2 regions of the Paenibacillus sp. MT86 genome follow, and region 1 is predicted to be linked to the other one. Evidence: predicted binding sites of a transcription regulator. Region 1 holds the regulator's gene; the other holds the start of a gene.
The links. Region 1 encodes Rex, which represses fermentation and respiration genes when NADH is low (regulators of the CRP and FNR family bind a similar motif). Its sites were predicted from a motif close to TTGTGAAATATTTCACAA; they were not measured.

Region 1 (7,729 bases):
ATTTTAGAGCACAAAGTATAATAATATCTTAGCACGACAAAAAAGTAAAAAAAAATAACCAGCATAACAATTTATGCTGGTAAAAGCGCGTTTTCACGAAATTGACAACGAAATTGTTCTCCCGAGAGAATTTCTTCCTTCAACAGGATGTCAAGAGAATTGTCGAATATCGGCCGTTTCTGCTCCAAAAGAGTTTTGGTGCGATTCATCAGCTCTTCCAATATCACATTGTTCTCTTTCATCAGCTCTTCGGTAGTAACCATGTTCATGTTAACGATACCCAGCGACGTCAGACCCGACTTCATCATCGTCTCCACGATGTTCAGCGACTGCTCGAAGTCATTGCTGGAGCCCGTGCTTCGGCCCCCGTAATAGATCTCTTCGGCGGCCGCGCCGCCAAGAGCGATCATAATCTGCTCTTCCAGGAAGGTTTTTGTGTACAAATACTGTTCCTGCTGCGGATTATGGCGAACATAACCAAGCGCCTTGCCGCGCGGGCTGAGCGCGACTTGCTTCACGCTGCCTGGGCGCACCAGCTCTGCCATGATAGCATGTCCCAATTCGTGGATGGCAACACGCTTTTTCTCCTCCAAATTCGATTCACGGTCGGAACGCTCGCCCATCATGACCTTGTCAATCGCCATGGACAGATGACGCTGATGGATAAATTGTTCGTTCTCGCGCATCGTATAGATGGCGGCTTCGTTCATGACGCTCTCCAGCTGTGCACCCGAGAAGCCGTAGGCTTCCTCTGCTATTTTCTCCAGGTCGACATCTTGATGCAGCGGCTTATTGCCCGCATGCAGGTTCAAGATATGCGTCCGGCCCTTCTTATCAGGCAGATCCACTTGAATATGGCGATCGAATCGTCCTGGACGCAGCAGCGCGCTGTCCAGCATTTCTTTACGGTTCGTTGCGGCGATCACCAGAATGCGAGGCGTGTCCTGCGAATAGATGCCGTCCATTTCGGTCAGCAGCTGATTCAGCGTTTGATCGTACTCTCGCTGTTGGCCGCCTTCGCGTTTACCGCCGATGACGTCGATCTCATCGATGAAGATGATGGCATTTTGCTTGTTTTCTTTGGCCGCGCGGTTGCGGGCATCCTTGAACAAATCCCGGATACGCCCTGCACCGACGCCGACATACATCTCCACGAATTCACTGCCGGAAGCAGCGACAAATATAGAATCGGTATAATGGGCAGCGGCCTTGGCCATCAAGGTCTTCCCTGTTCCCGGAGGCCCTGTGAGAAGAATCCCCTTCAATGGACGTATGCCGAATTTCTTGATATCCTCGTGACGAATCAGAAAATCCAATGCTTCCCGCAGCTCCTGCTTAGCGTTATCCTGCCCGCCGATTTCCTCGAACGTCAGCTTGGCCGGGCCGCTCTTCTTCCGCTTTCGCTCATTTCCCGCACCAACCGCGATGCCGCCCTTCATCTTGGCTATAAACAGCAAGCCGCCTACGAGTCCTGCCGCTATTAAGAGAGGCACGATGTTCACGCCGACAAACACAAGGAATACCAACAAAACCGGAATGAAGCCTAACATGATTTCTTTAGCTAATTTAGGCATGATTCCACACCTCCATTTTGCCAGGTTGACGCGGCAAGATTATAAATTTACCAGACTTGCCGTCCGACAAGCTGACATAGACATTGGTGTCATCGATCGTTGCTTTTGCTTTCAAATTCGGCGACTGGGCAGCCAGCTGCTCGAGCGATGATTGAATATCGGTATACTGCTTATTGTCCATCGCTTCGGCAACCGACAGCATCGCTTGCTCCCACCATTGATCCAATGCTTCCGAGGAATGGTCCTCCACCTGGATTCTCAATTCCCGCTTCCCGATCACGGACTTGCCTTCCTGCTTAATATGCTGAACCAAACCTTGTAAATTCGCATTCGGAGCCAAATCAAGATTCAAAGTCACGGTATCCTGTTTAATATCTATATGAGAACTTTTCACGCCATCGTATTGTGACACAACAGTTGCGAGCGGATTCTGCAAAGCCATCTGCCGATACAGAAACCAACCGCCAAAGAGGACCGATGCTGAGATCACGACAGTCAGCATGATAGGTACAATGCGCAGTTTCATGAAGTTCCTCCTTCAATTTCGATATGAAATTTTGTATAGCAATTGCAGCACAATAATACATATAACAACGATATATGGTGAGGCATGTAATTGATCTGCTCAATTCGTACAAGTATGAGTATATCATATCTTATATACTTTTTCATGCTTGTCTGTGAAAATATTTAGAACAGTTTTACCAATTTATTTCTGTATGCGCTTACATGTTTATGTGCCAAAGAGGCATCCCTATGAGGGGACGCCTTTCATTTGTTTTCTTATTGATTAGGAAGAATAATATCATTTCCGATGGCGTTTCCGTCTTGAAAACGATAGAATCTGTAGCCGCGCTGACCGTTGTTTTCATATTGCAGCTGCCAGGCATACTCGCCTTCATACATTCCCGGCAGCAATCGCTTGATGACCGCACCCGGCATTTCGTTACGGATCTGGTCCCGCATCACGGCCTCTGACATGCCCGTATTCAATAACACCGACTGAACGGCATCTGTCCCTTCAACAGGAACGTTATCGTCCGTAAACTTCACCCAGACCATGCGGTCTTGATTGTCTTTATCTTTCCCGCTGACCACCCAATAGTTATTGTCCTCGCCCCATACCGATTTATAGGTCTTGTCGGACGAGACCAATTGGCCATGCTGTTTCGCTGCAAGGATCGCCATTCTTTCTTCATTCCACGTATCTTTCATAACATAGGAATAATAGAGCTGTAGGCCAAGCAATAATAGCAGGACGCCGGACACGCTCAGCAATATCCACTTCGTTTTTTTCTTCAAATCCGTCTTCCTCGCTCCCCTTGATTATTCCCTAGAGGGTTGTAAGACGCTCAAATGCACGCTGCGCTTCCCGGCGGATGCGTTCCTCGTCGAGAGTAAGGCTCGCGCCATTCTTCACCACCTGCTTGCCGTCAACCCATACATGCTCTACATCCTTCGCGCTGGCAGAGTAGATCGCGTGAGAAATATAGTCGGTCCGTGGAAGGAAATGCGCCTGATCCGTATTCAATGCGATCATATCGGCCTTCATCCCAACCGCGAGCATACCGATATCCTCAAGGAAAGCGGACTTGGCTCCGTATACCGTGCCCATTCGGAGCGCTTCGGAGGCCGGAATGGCCGTCGGATCCCCGCTTACTCCTTTATGGATCAGGGCAGCCAGCCGCATCTCTTCGAACATATCCAGGTTATTGTTGCTAGCAGGTCCGTCGGTACCGAGCGACACCGTTACGCCGGCTTTCAGCAGCGCAGGTACGCGGGCGACTCCGCTGGCAAGCTTCAAATTGCTTCCGGGATTATGCGATACGGCTACTTGATGCTTGGCCAAGACTTCGATTTCCTCATCGGTCAGATGAACGGCATGCGCAAGGAGCGTAGGACGGGAGAACATGCCCAGCTTCTCCAAATGGGCAACGGGGCGAAGCCCGTAATCCTTAACGTTCTGAGCCACTTCAGTTTCCGTTTCGGACATATGGGTATGCAAAGGCAGGTTCAAGTCATGGGATGCTTGAACGAATTTTTCGATGAAATCCGGCGGGCAGGTATAAGGCGCGTGCGGCGAGATCATCGTCGTAATTCTGCCGTCAGCCTTGCCATGCCAATCCTTCGCGAATGCCACCGCCTCATCCAGCTTCTGCTGCTGTACCTCGGGCGGGCATAAACCGATTACGCCGCGCGTCAGGACGCCGCGCATTCCCGAGTCCTGGACAACCTTCGCGACCTGATCCATATGGTCATACATATCCACAAACGTCGTGGTTCCGCCCTTGATCATCTCCAGCACGGAGAGCGATGTGCCCCAATATACGTCGTCTGACGTGAATTTGGCTTCCATCGGCCACATTTTTTCCTGAAGCCATACCTGCAGTGCCAGATCGTCCCCATAGCCGCGAAGAAGCGACATGGCGGCATGTCCATGCGTGTTCACCAATCCGGGCAGGAAGAACAGATGGGTTCCGTCGATAATTTCTGTCCCCTCTTCCACGACGGGCTCCTCCTCGCCCAGGTACGTGATCCGGTCGTTCTCAACCACCAGGTATCCGCGAAGCACGGATTGGCCTTCCTCCAGTACTGCAAACGTTCCGTTCTTAACCATCCACTTCGTTGTTGTCATGTGCTGCATCCTCCTTGCCGTTATCCAAATAATAGGCCAAACTTTGCAAATCCGTTGTAAAATCAGCCGTATGAATCCGGATATGGGCTGGGGCTTTCAGGATGGTTGGCGCAAAGTTCAGAATCGCCTCGATCCCTGAGGCGATAAGCTGATTCGCTACGTTCTGCGCTTCGAAATCCGGAACGGTAATAATCCCGATTCGAATGCCGTGCTCATGAACCGTCTTCTCCAGCTCTTCCATCGGCTGTACGACCAAATTGTTAATTTTCATACCAACTTTGGGAGAATACGAATCGAAAATCGCCACAATCTTCATATTATCCTTCAGGAATGCATTGTAATTCGATAATGCATGTCCAAGATTACCGGCCCCGACCAATGCGACATTGATCTTCTGGTCCAGCTTCAGAATCTGGCGAATCTTCTCGATCAGATAAGAAACATCATATCCGATCCCTTTCCGTCCAAAATCACCGAAATACGCCAGGTCCTTACGAATTTGAGCAGGATTGAGGTCCAGCTTCTGTCCCAGCTCCTGGGAGGAAACCGTGGAAACCTCCCTCTTCTGAAGCTCATTCAAATAGCGCAAGTATACAGGTAATCTGCGGACCACGGCTTCCGAAATTTTTTCCGATTTCATGCATGCTCCCCCTAATAATAGGTTAATAACTACATCTTTTTTTGTTGATCGTGCTTGGTTTCACTTTATTCCGCTTGGTTTCCCGCGCTTGCCTCTTCCTGCAGCCATTCCGAAATTCGGGGAACGATCCCCTCTGTCGGCATATGCTCCATCTTCGGCCCCGGCAAGGAATATAAGAAATACTTCCCGTAATAGGATTCAATGACCCGCGTATCGTACACGATCACGATCCCTTTATCTTGTGCTGTTCGCACCAGACGCCCAAACCCCTGTTTGAAACGAATGACCGCTTGCGGAACCGAAAGCTTCATGAAGGGATTCTTCTTCTGCTGCTGCAGCAGTTCGCTCTTGGCCTCGACCAAGGGGTGATTCGGCGGCTGGAACGGCAGCCGGACGATGGCAAGACAAGTCAGCGCCTCACCCGGGATGTCTACCCCTTCCCAGAAGGAGCTGGTGCCCAGCAGCACGGAAGCGCTGCTGTCCTGAAATCTTCGGATTAACTTGGTACGGCTGGTTCCGTCCATACCTTGTCCCAATACCGTGATGTCGCTTGATGCCAGCGCTTCTTTCAGCGGCTCGTGCACCTGGCGCAGCATCCGGTACGAAGTGAACAGGACGAGCATGCGGCCATGCGTAGCGACGGCCGTATCGGCCAAAGACTTCACGAGCGTATTCACAAAGAGTGCATCCCCGACCGATCCCTTCACGCTCGGAAAATCGCGCGGCACGACAAGAAGGGCCTGTTCCCTGTAATTAAACGGGGACGGGAGCTGAACCGTGTTCAGGTTCCCCGCTTCAGCCGCTTCCTGAAGACCCAGGTTTTCGATCATGAACTGAAACGATTTGTCCACCGACAAGGTCGCCGATGTCAGAATCACGCTTTGTTTCTTGTCAAAAAACAATTCCTTCAGATGAGCGCTCACGTCGACGGGCACGGCATACAACTGCAGCGATTTGCTGCGGAAATTGCCGTTCGCCTCCATCCAGTATACCGTGCCCTCATCGTTCAGGGCCATGAAGGAGCGCAGGTCTTCGCGATGCGAGGCCAGGTCCTTAAATAGGCCCGATAGGTCGGTTAACAGGCTGTCCGCGCTGTAGTCATCCAAATCTTCCTTCATTTCGGCGATCAGCTTATCGCCCTTGCGCACGACATCGCCCAGCGTCAGATGAATTTGATGCTCCAGTTCGGCCATCGAATCCCAATCCTTCGGCTTCTTAAGCGGGGACAGGCGGAGCGAGAATTGGCCGGCATCTCCCGGAGAAGCGTCTCCGCGTTCCGGAAGCAGTCCGAACAATTGATCGCTGAGCCGATCCCAGTTCTCTTTTGCGGTAATGAGGTCCGGATACAAACGGTCGATGACGGAAGACCATTCGACTGCCTTCTCGTGCGGCGAAGCTTGCAGCAGCTGGCGCAGAGCCGGGAGCTGCCCGCTTCGGCTGTCTTTGTACAAACGGGTCAAGGTATGGACCACCGAAAAATACTTCATCTGCAAGCCAAGGTGCTTGCCGGCGACATCCTCAAGATGATGCGCTTCGTCGATGACGAGGCGCTCATAGCTTGGCAGCAGCTGATGATTCGCCTTCACGTCGGTGAACAGCTTCGAATGGTTCGTAATGACGACATCCGCGATGCCTGCTTCATGCTTGGCCCTGTGATAGTAGCATTTGCGGAACCAAGGACAGGCGCGTCCGAGGCAAGAATCCGAATCGCTGGATATGGTCTCCCAGAAATCCCCTCCGCGTCCGCCAAGGTTTAGCTCTTCATCATCCCCGTTCTCCGTCTGGGTCAGCCAGACCAGCATCTGGGCCGCCGTGATTACGTCTTCCTTCGGGGAATGAAAATCTCTTCTATTTATTTTATGTTCAAATTTTCTCAAACACAAATAATGTCCCCTGCCCTTGAAAATGGCCGCCTTAAAAGGAAAAGGAACAACCTGGGTGAGCAGGGGAATATCCCGGTCACGCAGCTGTTCTTGAAGGTTGATCGTATGCGTGCTCACCATAACCTTCTGTTCCTGCTTCACGCTTTGATAGATCGACGGCAGCAAATATCCAAGGGATTTGCCGGTTCCCGTGCCCGCTTCGATCAATAGATGTTTATTGTCATCCAGCGCCTGCATCACTTCCTGGAACATCATGTCCTGGGCATCCCTGCTCTCATAATGAGGCAGCGTTTCCTTCAGGCGTTCACGGACATCGTTCATGTATTGCTCGAAGCTTACATCGGCCAAAGGGTTGGGCTCCGTCTCATCTCTGACAGGTGCTATATCGTTCCAATCATCCACCGCCAAGGCAAACTGGCGGTAGTACGTATGGGTGTCTCCCGCTTGTACGGCTCGGTGCTCCCTGTCGGAACGAATGCCGTCAAAGAACCAGGCCAAATCGCTGTCCTCGTCGGCAAACAGGTCGCTTAAACGCTGAATGGTGAGCAGCGGAAGCTCGTCGATCTCCTCCAAACATTTCAGCAGCGCATAGGCTGTGGCAAGCGCATCGCTGTCCGCCTGGTGCGGACGGTCATGCTCCAGGCCGAAATGAGAGGACACCATCCCGAGCTGGTAGGACGGGAGCGAGGGAAAGCATATTTTTAAGAAGTGCATCGTATCTAGAATACGGCCGCTGAACGGTAAATAGCCGCAGCGATCGAGCGCGTTTTGCAAAAAGTTAAAATCAAAAGCGACGTTATGTCCAACCAATACGACATCGTCGAGCATGGGCACAAGCTCCATCATCATTTCTTCCAATGACGGAGCATCCGCTACATCACTGTCGGAAATGCCGGTCAAACCGGTAATAAAAGGAGGGATCGGAATCCCGGGATTGACATAGGTGCCGTATACGCGGGATATGCTTCGATCCTCTTCGATGATGGCCAGTCCAACC
Region 2 (7,729 bases), 3.2 Mb from region 1:
ATTTGCCCATGTATTTCAGCCAGTCGCTGAGCGGCACCTGTTTTTTCTTCGCTTCAGGATCGTACGTAATGTTCGTTTCTCCCTGCTCTACTTCATACAGCGGGAAGAAGTTTGAATTCACGGCCGCGCGGACGATGTTCTCCCCATCCTTGTCGCTCGATTTCCAGTTCAGCGGGCATGTGATCAGCAGCTTGCCATAGACGGTACCTACATTCTGAGCGTACCACTGCGCTTTTGCCGCCTTTTTCACAAGGTCCTGCGGAAATGCTTCCGTCCCCGTGAATACATACGGAATATGCGCCGCCGCCATCATTTGCACCGTATCTTTGTGATGGAACGCTTTGCCCTGCTGCTGTTTGCCGACACCGGACGTACTCGTCATGTGCCCTAATGGCGTAGAGTACGAAAGCTGTGCACCGGTGTTCATATAGCCTTCATTATCATATTCCAGAATGATCAGGTTATGGCCCCGCAGCGCCGTCCCGATGGCCGAGCCCATCCCGATGTCCATGCCGCCGTCGCCGGTCACCATCACAAAAGTGAAATCCTCAGGAACTTCGATTTCCCCGCGGCGTTTCTTCTCAAGGAACGCCTCTACCGTGCCGGATAAAGTTGCCGGTCCGTTCTGGAACAAATTATGAATGAAGCTCTGCTTATGCGAGTTATACGGATAACCCGTTGTTGTGATATATGCGCAGCCGGTATGGAATAATGTAACGACATGGCCTTCAATCCCTTTGAAAAAGAGCTCCAGCGCCGGGAAAATACCGCAGCCCGGGCAAGCTCCGTGACCGGAAGCAAACCGTTTCGGTTTCGCGGCAAGCGCGCGCATCGGCGGCACTTTAACGGCTAATTTACTTGTCTCTTCATCTACCTTTACGGTGATCAGGCCAGATTTAAAGCTGTCTCCATTCATCGGGGCAATGACCGGCTGCAGTCTTTGCTCCTCAGCTCCTGGTGTTTGGCTGTAATAATCAAACGGCACTTTGGCATAACCGAGCTCCACTGCCTCGATCGTCAAGGCAAAAAAAGCTTCCGCGTCATCCGCATAATAGTCTTTCCCGCCAAGTCCGAATATGCGGGACAGCACAATAGGCTGCGGACCACGGATTTCCTGCAGGGCCGCTTTGACCTCATGGGTCAGATTGGCCCCGTGTGCGCCGTAAGAATCGGCACGTTCGCCAACCAGCAGCGCTTTGACACCTGTCAACGCCTCGCGGATTTCTCTTGCCGGGAACGGCCGGAGAATATTCGGGCTGATTATGCCCGCTTTAATTCCTTTCGCCCGCAGCCGATCCACGACGTCTTTGGAGGATTCGGCCGCCGAATTGAGCAGGAATAAAGCCACCTCCGCGTCTTCCATTCGGTACAGATCAAGCGGGGAATAGGATCTTCCGGATAAAGCTGCGTATTCCTCTGCCACTTCCTTGAACACCTCGCCCGCACGGTACATGGCGTTTGACTGTTGGTAGTGGTTATTCATCAAATCGTCGCCGTTCATATAAGCCCCAACAACGATCGGGTTGTTCTCGTCCAGCACATGTGGATATTCAGGCGCCTTTTCCCGTACAAACGCCTGAACGGTTTCCCGGTTCGTAAATATGTGTACCCGGCGTTTCTGGTGCGATGTAAAAAATCCGTCATAAGCTACAATGACCGGCAGGCGTACGTCTTCATGTTCAGCGATTCGCAGCGCCATGATATTCATGTCATACACTGCCTGGGGTGAACGGGCGGTAAAAATCACCCAGCCGGTATTCAGGCCGTAGTAAAGATCCGAATGGTCACCACGAATATCCAGCGGTCCGCTGACCGCACGCGTCACCAGATTCATGACCATCGGGAAACGTGTGCCCGCCTGAACAGGAAGCTGTTCGATCATATACAGGAAACCATTCGCGCTGGTAGCATTGAATACCCGTGCTCCGGCTGCGGCCGCACCGTAGCAGATCCCCGCCGATCCATGTTCGCCGTCAGCTGGAATCAGCTTGATGTCATGTTCGCCGCGTGTACGCATCATGTCAAGATATTGGGCAATTTCCGTAGAAGGCGTAATCGGAAAATAACCCATCATGTGATAGTTAATCTGGGCAGCCGCCATGGCAGCCATTTCGTTGCCCGATTCGAAGACTTCCGTTTGAGCGGCCGCCAGCTTATTCTCCGTTGTTTCTTGAATTTGCATATTCATGATCGGACTCCCTCCGCAGTTAAATAGGGAAATGATTGCCGCACACGGTGCTGCTCCGCATAATGCGGCTCTTCTAACATGGCAGCCAAAGCGGTGGTCGGACAAGCTTCGATACACTTCAGGCAGCCTTTGCAATACTGATAATCGATACCTTTCATAAACATCTGCATATTCCCGCGCTTATCCGGCTTCGTCTCCCACACGATGCAGAAATCCGGACATACCGTATCGCAGGCGGCACAGTGAATGCAGTCCTCGATCTTGTATTCTGGCAAATATCCCTGCCGGGAGCCGCTAAGATCCTTCAGGACACTGTTCGCCGTAACGTTCAGAATCCCGCCCAGCTCCTGCGTTTCATATCCGAGAATCGGCTGCGGTCTTGCGAAAGCGATTCGGTCTATAAGCTCTGAGCCGTTTTCCAAGGAAAGGAACCGGACTTCGTTATATCCTCTGTCAAAGGTCCGCACATTCGCTTCCACGAGGTGGGGCAGCTTTTTCTCAAATGTTGAACGTATCACCTGCCGCATATCGTCCGGGTTCAGGAAGCTGCAAATCCGGAACAAAGCCCCCAGCATGGCCGTATTCACTTTGGTTTTTTCCTCAACGGAAATGTTCAGCGCATCAACGACGGCCAGCGTTCCCTGGGTCATGTTCAAATCAACGGCCACTTCGGACAGCGCTCGCGCCGTATTCACAAGCACCGTTCCATCAGGCTGTAATCCGCTTATGACATCGATCGTCTTATACAAGGCTTCATGAAATACGCCGACGACATGCGGCTGCTCAATGGGACTGTGATCGCGGATTCCACCTCGGAATCGCAGAACCTTACGAAGCTCTTCACGGGCGACCCTTTTTTCTCCGAACCATAGCTGGAAAAATTCGAGCCGTTAAGTCCGGAGCCGGTAACCCCGGCTTCGGCCAGCATTTTTCCGGCCAGATTGGCGCCAAGCCCGCCGATGGATTCGAGACGGATCTCGAAAAATCCCAGTTCATTCTTTTGAGGCAAAATCGACATGTTCTCTCCTCATTTCTTCTTAGGTCATTAATTCCAGTTTAAAAGAAGAAACGGACCGGGTTTGTGATTAAACTCACTACTCAAGAAATTGTGATTCCAATCACTATGTCGGTTGTGGGAGCGAAGTATACTGTCTTCAACAGTCCAATTGCGAGGCAATCTTATACTGACCTTACGACAAATAATCACGAAATTGGAGGAGAAATTATGAATAACAACGCCCAAGAGACCTTACAGCATCAGCCGTCCATGTTCTGCTTTCAATGTCAGGAAGCATCCAAAGGAACAGGCTGCACCATTGTCGGCGTATGCGGCAAACCGCATGATGTGGCTAACCTGCAGGATTTGCTGATTTATCTGCTGAAAGGCATCTCTTTTCTCAGTCTGGATGTCCGGCTGCCGGAGGTGCTTGAACAGCGCGTATCGCTGTTTATGATGGACTCCTTGTTTGCCACGATTACGAACGCCAACTTTGACCGCGAGGTTTTTGTGGGAAGAATCCGGGAAGCGATCGAGCTCCGCGGCGAGGTGCGCACCTATTATAACGAACAATATCCGGAAGGAACCGCCAATCTCCCTGATGCCGCCGTCTGGCAAGCGGATAACGAAGCTGCTTTTGATGAAAAAGCACGTACGGTGGGTGTCCTCTCGACCCGCAATGAAGACATCCGCTCGCTGCGCGAATTGATTACGTACGGCTTGAAGGGGATGGCTGCTTATACGTACCACGCGCTGCATCTGGAGAAGGATGATCACGAATTAAACCGTTTTATGCGCCGTGCGCTTGCCGCCACGCTTGACGACAGCCTGGAAGTGCAGGATCTGGTCGCTTTGACGATGGAAACCGGCAAATACGGCGTAAACGCCATGGCGATGCTGGATGAAGCGAACACCTCGGTTTACGGAAATCCGGAAATTACGAAGGTCAATATCGGGGTAAGCAACCGGCCCGGCATTCTCATCAGCGGCCATGATCTGAAGGATTTGGAGGAGCTGCTGAAGCAGACGGAAGGAACCGGCGTGGACGTGTACACGCACAGTGAAATGCTGCCTGCCCACTATTATCCGGCATTCAAGAAATATGAGCATTTTGTAGGCAATTACGGGAATGCGTGGTGGAAGCAGAATAGCGAATTCGCAGCCTTTAACGGACCGATATTAATGACGACCAACTGTATCGTTCCGCCGAAAGACAGTTATAAGGACCGTATCTATACAACAGGCAACACCGGGTTTCCGGGTGTCCGCCATATTCCAGAAGGAACAGACGGTGCTCCCAAAGACTTCTCCCTACTAATCGAGCAAGCGAAAGGATGCCCGGCTCCAAAGGAGCTTGAAACGGGTGAGATCATCGGCGGTTTCGCTCATGCCGCTGTGATGAACGTAGCCGATCAAGTCGTCGATGCCGTGAAATCCGGGGCGATCCGCCGCTTCTTCGTCATGGCCGGCTGCGATGGACGGATGAAATCCCGCAGCTATTACACCGATTTTGCGACTGAACTTCCAACAGACACGGTCATTCTAACGGCAGGCTGTGCCAAATACAAATACAATAAACTGGATCTAGGCGAAATCGGCGGTATTCCGCGGGTCCTGGACGCTGGTCAATGCAATGATTCTTACTCCCTCGTCGTGATTGCATTGAAGCTGAAGGAAGTATTCGGCCTTGAGGATATTAATGATTTGCCGATTTCCTATAACATTGCTTGGTATGAGCAAAAAGCGGTGATCGTGCTGCTTGCCCTGCTTTATCTTGGCGTCAAAAATATTCATCTGGGCCCTACGCTCCCTGCATTCCTGTCGCCTAACGTTGCCAAAGTCCTCGTAGAAAACTTCGGTATCGGCGGCATTACCAATGTGGAATATGACATGAAGATGTTCCTTGGTGCCTAAGAAAAAGAATGCCCCGGTGAGGGCATTCTTTTTCTTAGATTCAGTAATTTTTCATAGCGTCCTGCGCCGTAGTTCATAAAAAACTGCAAAATGGGATTCTTTAACTTCATTATCTCGCTCATGTTTAAGATTCACTTTTTGCCAACGCGTCTGTCCAGCAATGACAACTGTTCTTGTTATTGTGGAGGATGAGTGCACATCAGCCGCGTTGAACAGATCGTATATTTCTCAATCGACTTCCCGTGAAAATGCTGCTCACTAGCAGTACGAATCCGCCAAACAGATAGGGCAAGTTAAAGTGGACCTCAAACAAAATACCTGCCAGCATCGGTCCAAATATCGTACCGAGACTCGTATAAGCGTTATTCATCCCTGCAACAAACCCCTGTTCATCCCCGGCCACTCTGGACAGCAGCGTATTAATCGTGGGACGCAATATATTATTGAACGTAAAGAACAACATCGTGACTACCATGATATAGTAGAAATGGCCTGAGAATAATAAGAATACAAGGGATACTGCGGATAACAACAGCATGGCAACGATGATTCGTTTTTCTCCGAATCGTCGTGTGATCCGGTCGGTAAACAACAGTTGGTTCAACGTGCCGATGAGCGAACATACGGTAAGCAACATAGCGATCTGACGTGTCGTGAATCCGTAGACTTGTACGACAAAAAGCGGGAAAATCGCTTCAAAATGCGTTAAACCGAAGGTCATGGCGAACACGATGAGCAACAGGACAAAATAGCGAGACCGAACCGAAAGCACGATTTGCCGGAATACATTCTCGCTCTTCTCCTTCACCTGACGACGCATCCGGCGAAGGTCCGCCGACAGCGATTCAGGTAATCCCCATAGACTGCAAACCATAGCCAGCAGCCCAACACATGCGGATACATAGAAGGGCATCTTAATGCCCCATTCCGCAAGCAATCCGCCGACACCCGGACCAATAATAAACCCGGATGTCATCGACGCACCTAACCATGACATGGCCTTGCTGCGCTGCTCATCTGCTGTAATGTCGGCAATATAAGCAATGATGGACGGGATTAAGGCTGCTGAGCCTATTCCGCCAATTAACCGCGATACGAATAATAAAGTTAGATCTCCCGCGAACGCTGCGAGCAAGTTGGAGATGGCAAACAAGATCAAACCTATGATAATCATGGGTTTACGGCCATATCGATCTGACAAATTACCTGCAAGGGGTGAGAACAGAAACTGGGTCAAGCCGAAGCAGGAGACCAAATAGCCCGCGGCCTGTCCGTTTGCTCTAAACTGCTCAAGAAGTTCCGGTATGATTGGAATGACAAGACCCATACTTAGATTAGCGAGAAACATGTTGAGCAGTAGTAATGGAAACGCTGACTTCTTTAACATTTAGGACCACCTATATCGAATGGATAAAAACCGTGAATCGGAAACTGAATAACAGTCCCCCCTCAATCTGCATTTGTATATGTTAGCATGCAGCTATCTTTATTAAAAATATAAAAAACATATAAGGGATGAATCTTTTTGATATACATTGTGGTTGCTCTTGTATAATTCTTACGGCGACCGACATATCAAGTTCAGAAAATCGTTTTTTTGAAAAGTATCTACATTGAGCATTTTGCATTAATCTGAGCCCTTGATACACAAGGATTTTCAAACATAAAAAAGGGACTTCACCCCAATTTGGAGAAGTTTTCAAGTGACCAAACCCAAAAACTCCGAGAGGAAGTGAAGTCACTTGTATATTCTCCAAGAAAGTCTATTTTCCTTTGAGGATCTGTTAAAAATGCAATCAAAAGATCGATTGCCCATTTTTTTTAGCGTCTTGGATCTTCGCCCTTATGCCAAGCAATTGAGAAGTCGTTCACCCCGTGGCGCTGACGGGCACTGTAGAGAAGGAATTCTTCGTGCACTTTTGGCTGCGCCGCTTGAGCATATTCAAACGTTTACTGGCTTGCATCATCGATTGGAAACAGATCTTCGATTTCGCTATCAGTGTGGACTTTCATTAGATCGCAAAGCACCGTCTATTTCTACGCTAAGCCGGGTCTTCGCCGAACTGACAAAGAAAAAATTGGCACAGCAGCTATTCGAGAATCTGGTCAACCTCTGTCAGCAAGAGGGCATCATCGACGGCAGCCACATTGCGATCGACAGCGCCGCCATCCATGCTTATGAGAAGAAGCAACCCAAGCGCAAAAGTGAGCAGACCGGCGATGCCAACTGGGGCGCAAAGTTCGATTCATTCGGCCACAAAGTCACTTGGTTCGGATACAAACTCCACCTAGCTGTTGACACGAAAAGCGAACTTCCGCTAGCACTAGAAGTCACGCCCGCACATGTCAATGACGGAGAAATGGCACCTGGTCTGATTGCGAAGGTAGCTGCCAAAACGAGCGCGAAATTCTTTATGCTCGATGCGGGCTACGATCAAATGAAAGTTTACGAAGCCGCTCGAAACGTGAAAGCGCAAGCCATCATCCCTCTGAACCCCCGAGGAGAGAAAGAACCTCCTGCCGGGATGACAGCAACCGGAACGCCATGTTGCTCGATGGGGTTCGCCATGACTTACTGGGGTGCTGACGGCGATTACTTGAAGTTCCGTTGTCCTCATGCCACGGGCAAA

Region 2: a site for Rex is predicted at 3,268-3,285, ahead of hcp (hydroxylamine reductase). Genes of this name have one in related genera too.

The regions. Positions count from the first base shown of each region.
Region 1 is NZ_CM179499.1:4,319,578-4,327,306, forward strand. It holds gene AC3RCL_RS19130 (AAA family ATPase) at 72-1,574, opposite strand; gene AC3RCL_RS19135 (hypothetical protein) at 1,567-2,100, opposite strand; gene AC3RCL_RS19140 (cell wall elongation regulator TseB-like domain-containing protein) at 2,358-2,876, opposite strand; gene AC3RCL_RS19145 (amidohydrolase) at 2,908-4,209, opposite strand; gene AC3RCL_RS19150 (redox-sensing transcriptional repressor Rex) at 4,184-4,849, opposite strand; gene dinG (ATP-dependent DNA helicase DinG) at 4,915-7,729, opposite strand, start outside.
Region 2 is NZ_CM179499.1:1,151,700-1,159,428, reverse strand. It holds gene AC3RCL_RS04945 (thiamine pyrophosphate-dependent enzyme) at 1-2,188, opposite strand, end outside; partial or broken gene AC3RCL_RS04940 (2-oxoacid:acceptor oxidoreductase family protein) at 2,185-3,206, opposite strand; gene hcp (hydroxylamine reductase) at 3,414-5,099, shown strand; gene AC3RCL_RS04930 (MFS transporter) at 5,299-6,486, opposite strand; gene AC3RCL_RS04925 (transposase) at 6,842-7,729, shown strand, end outside.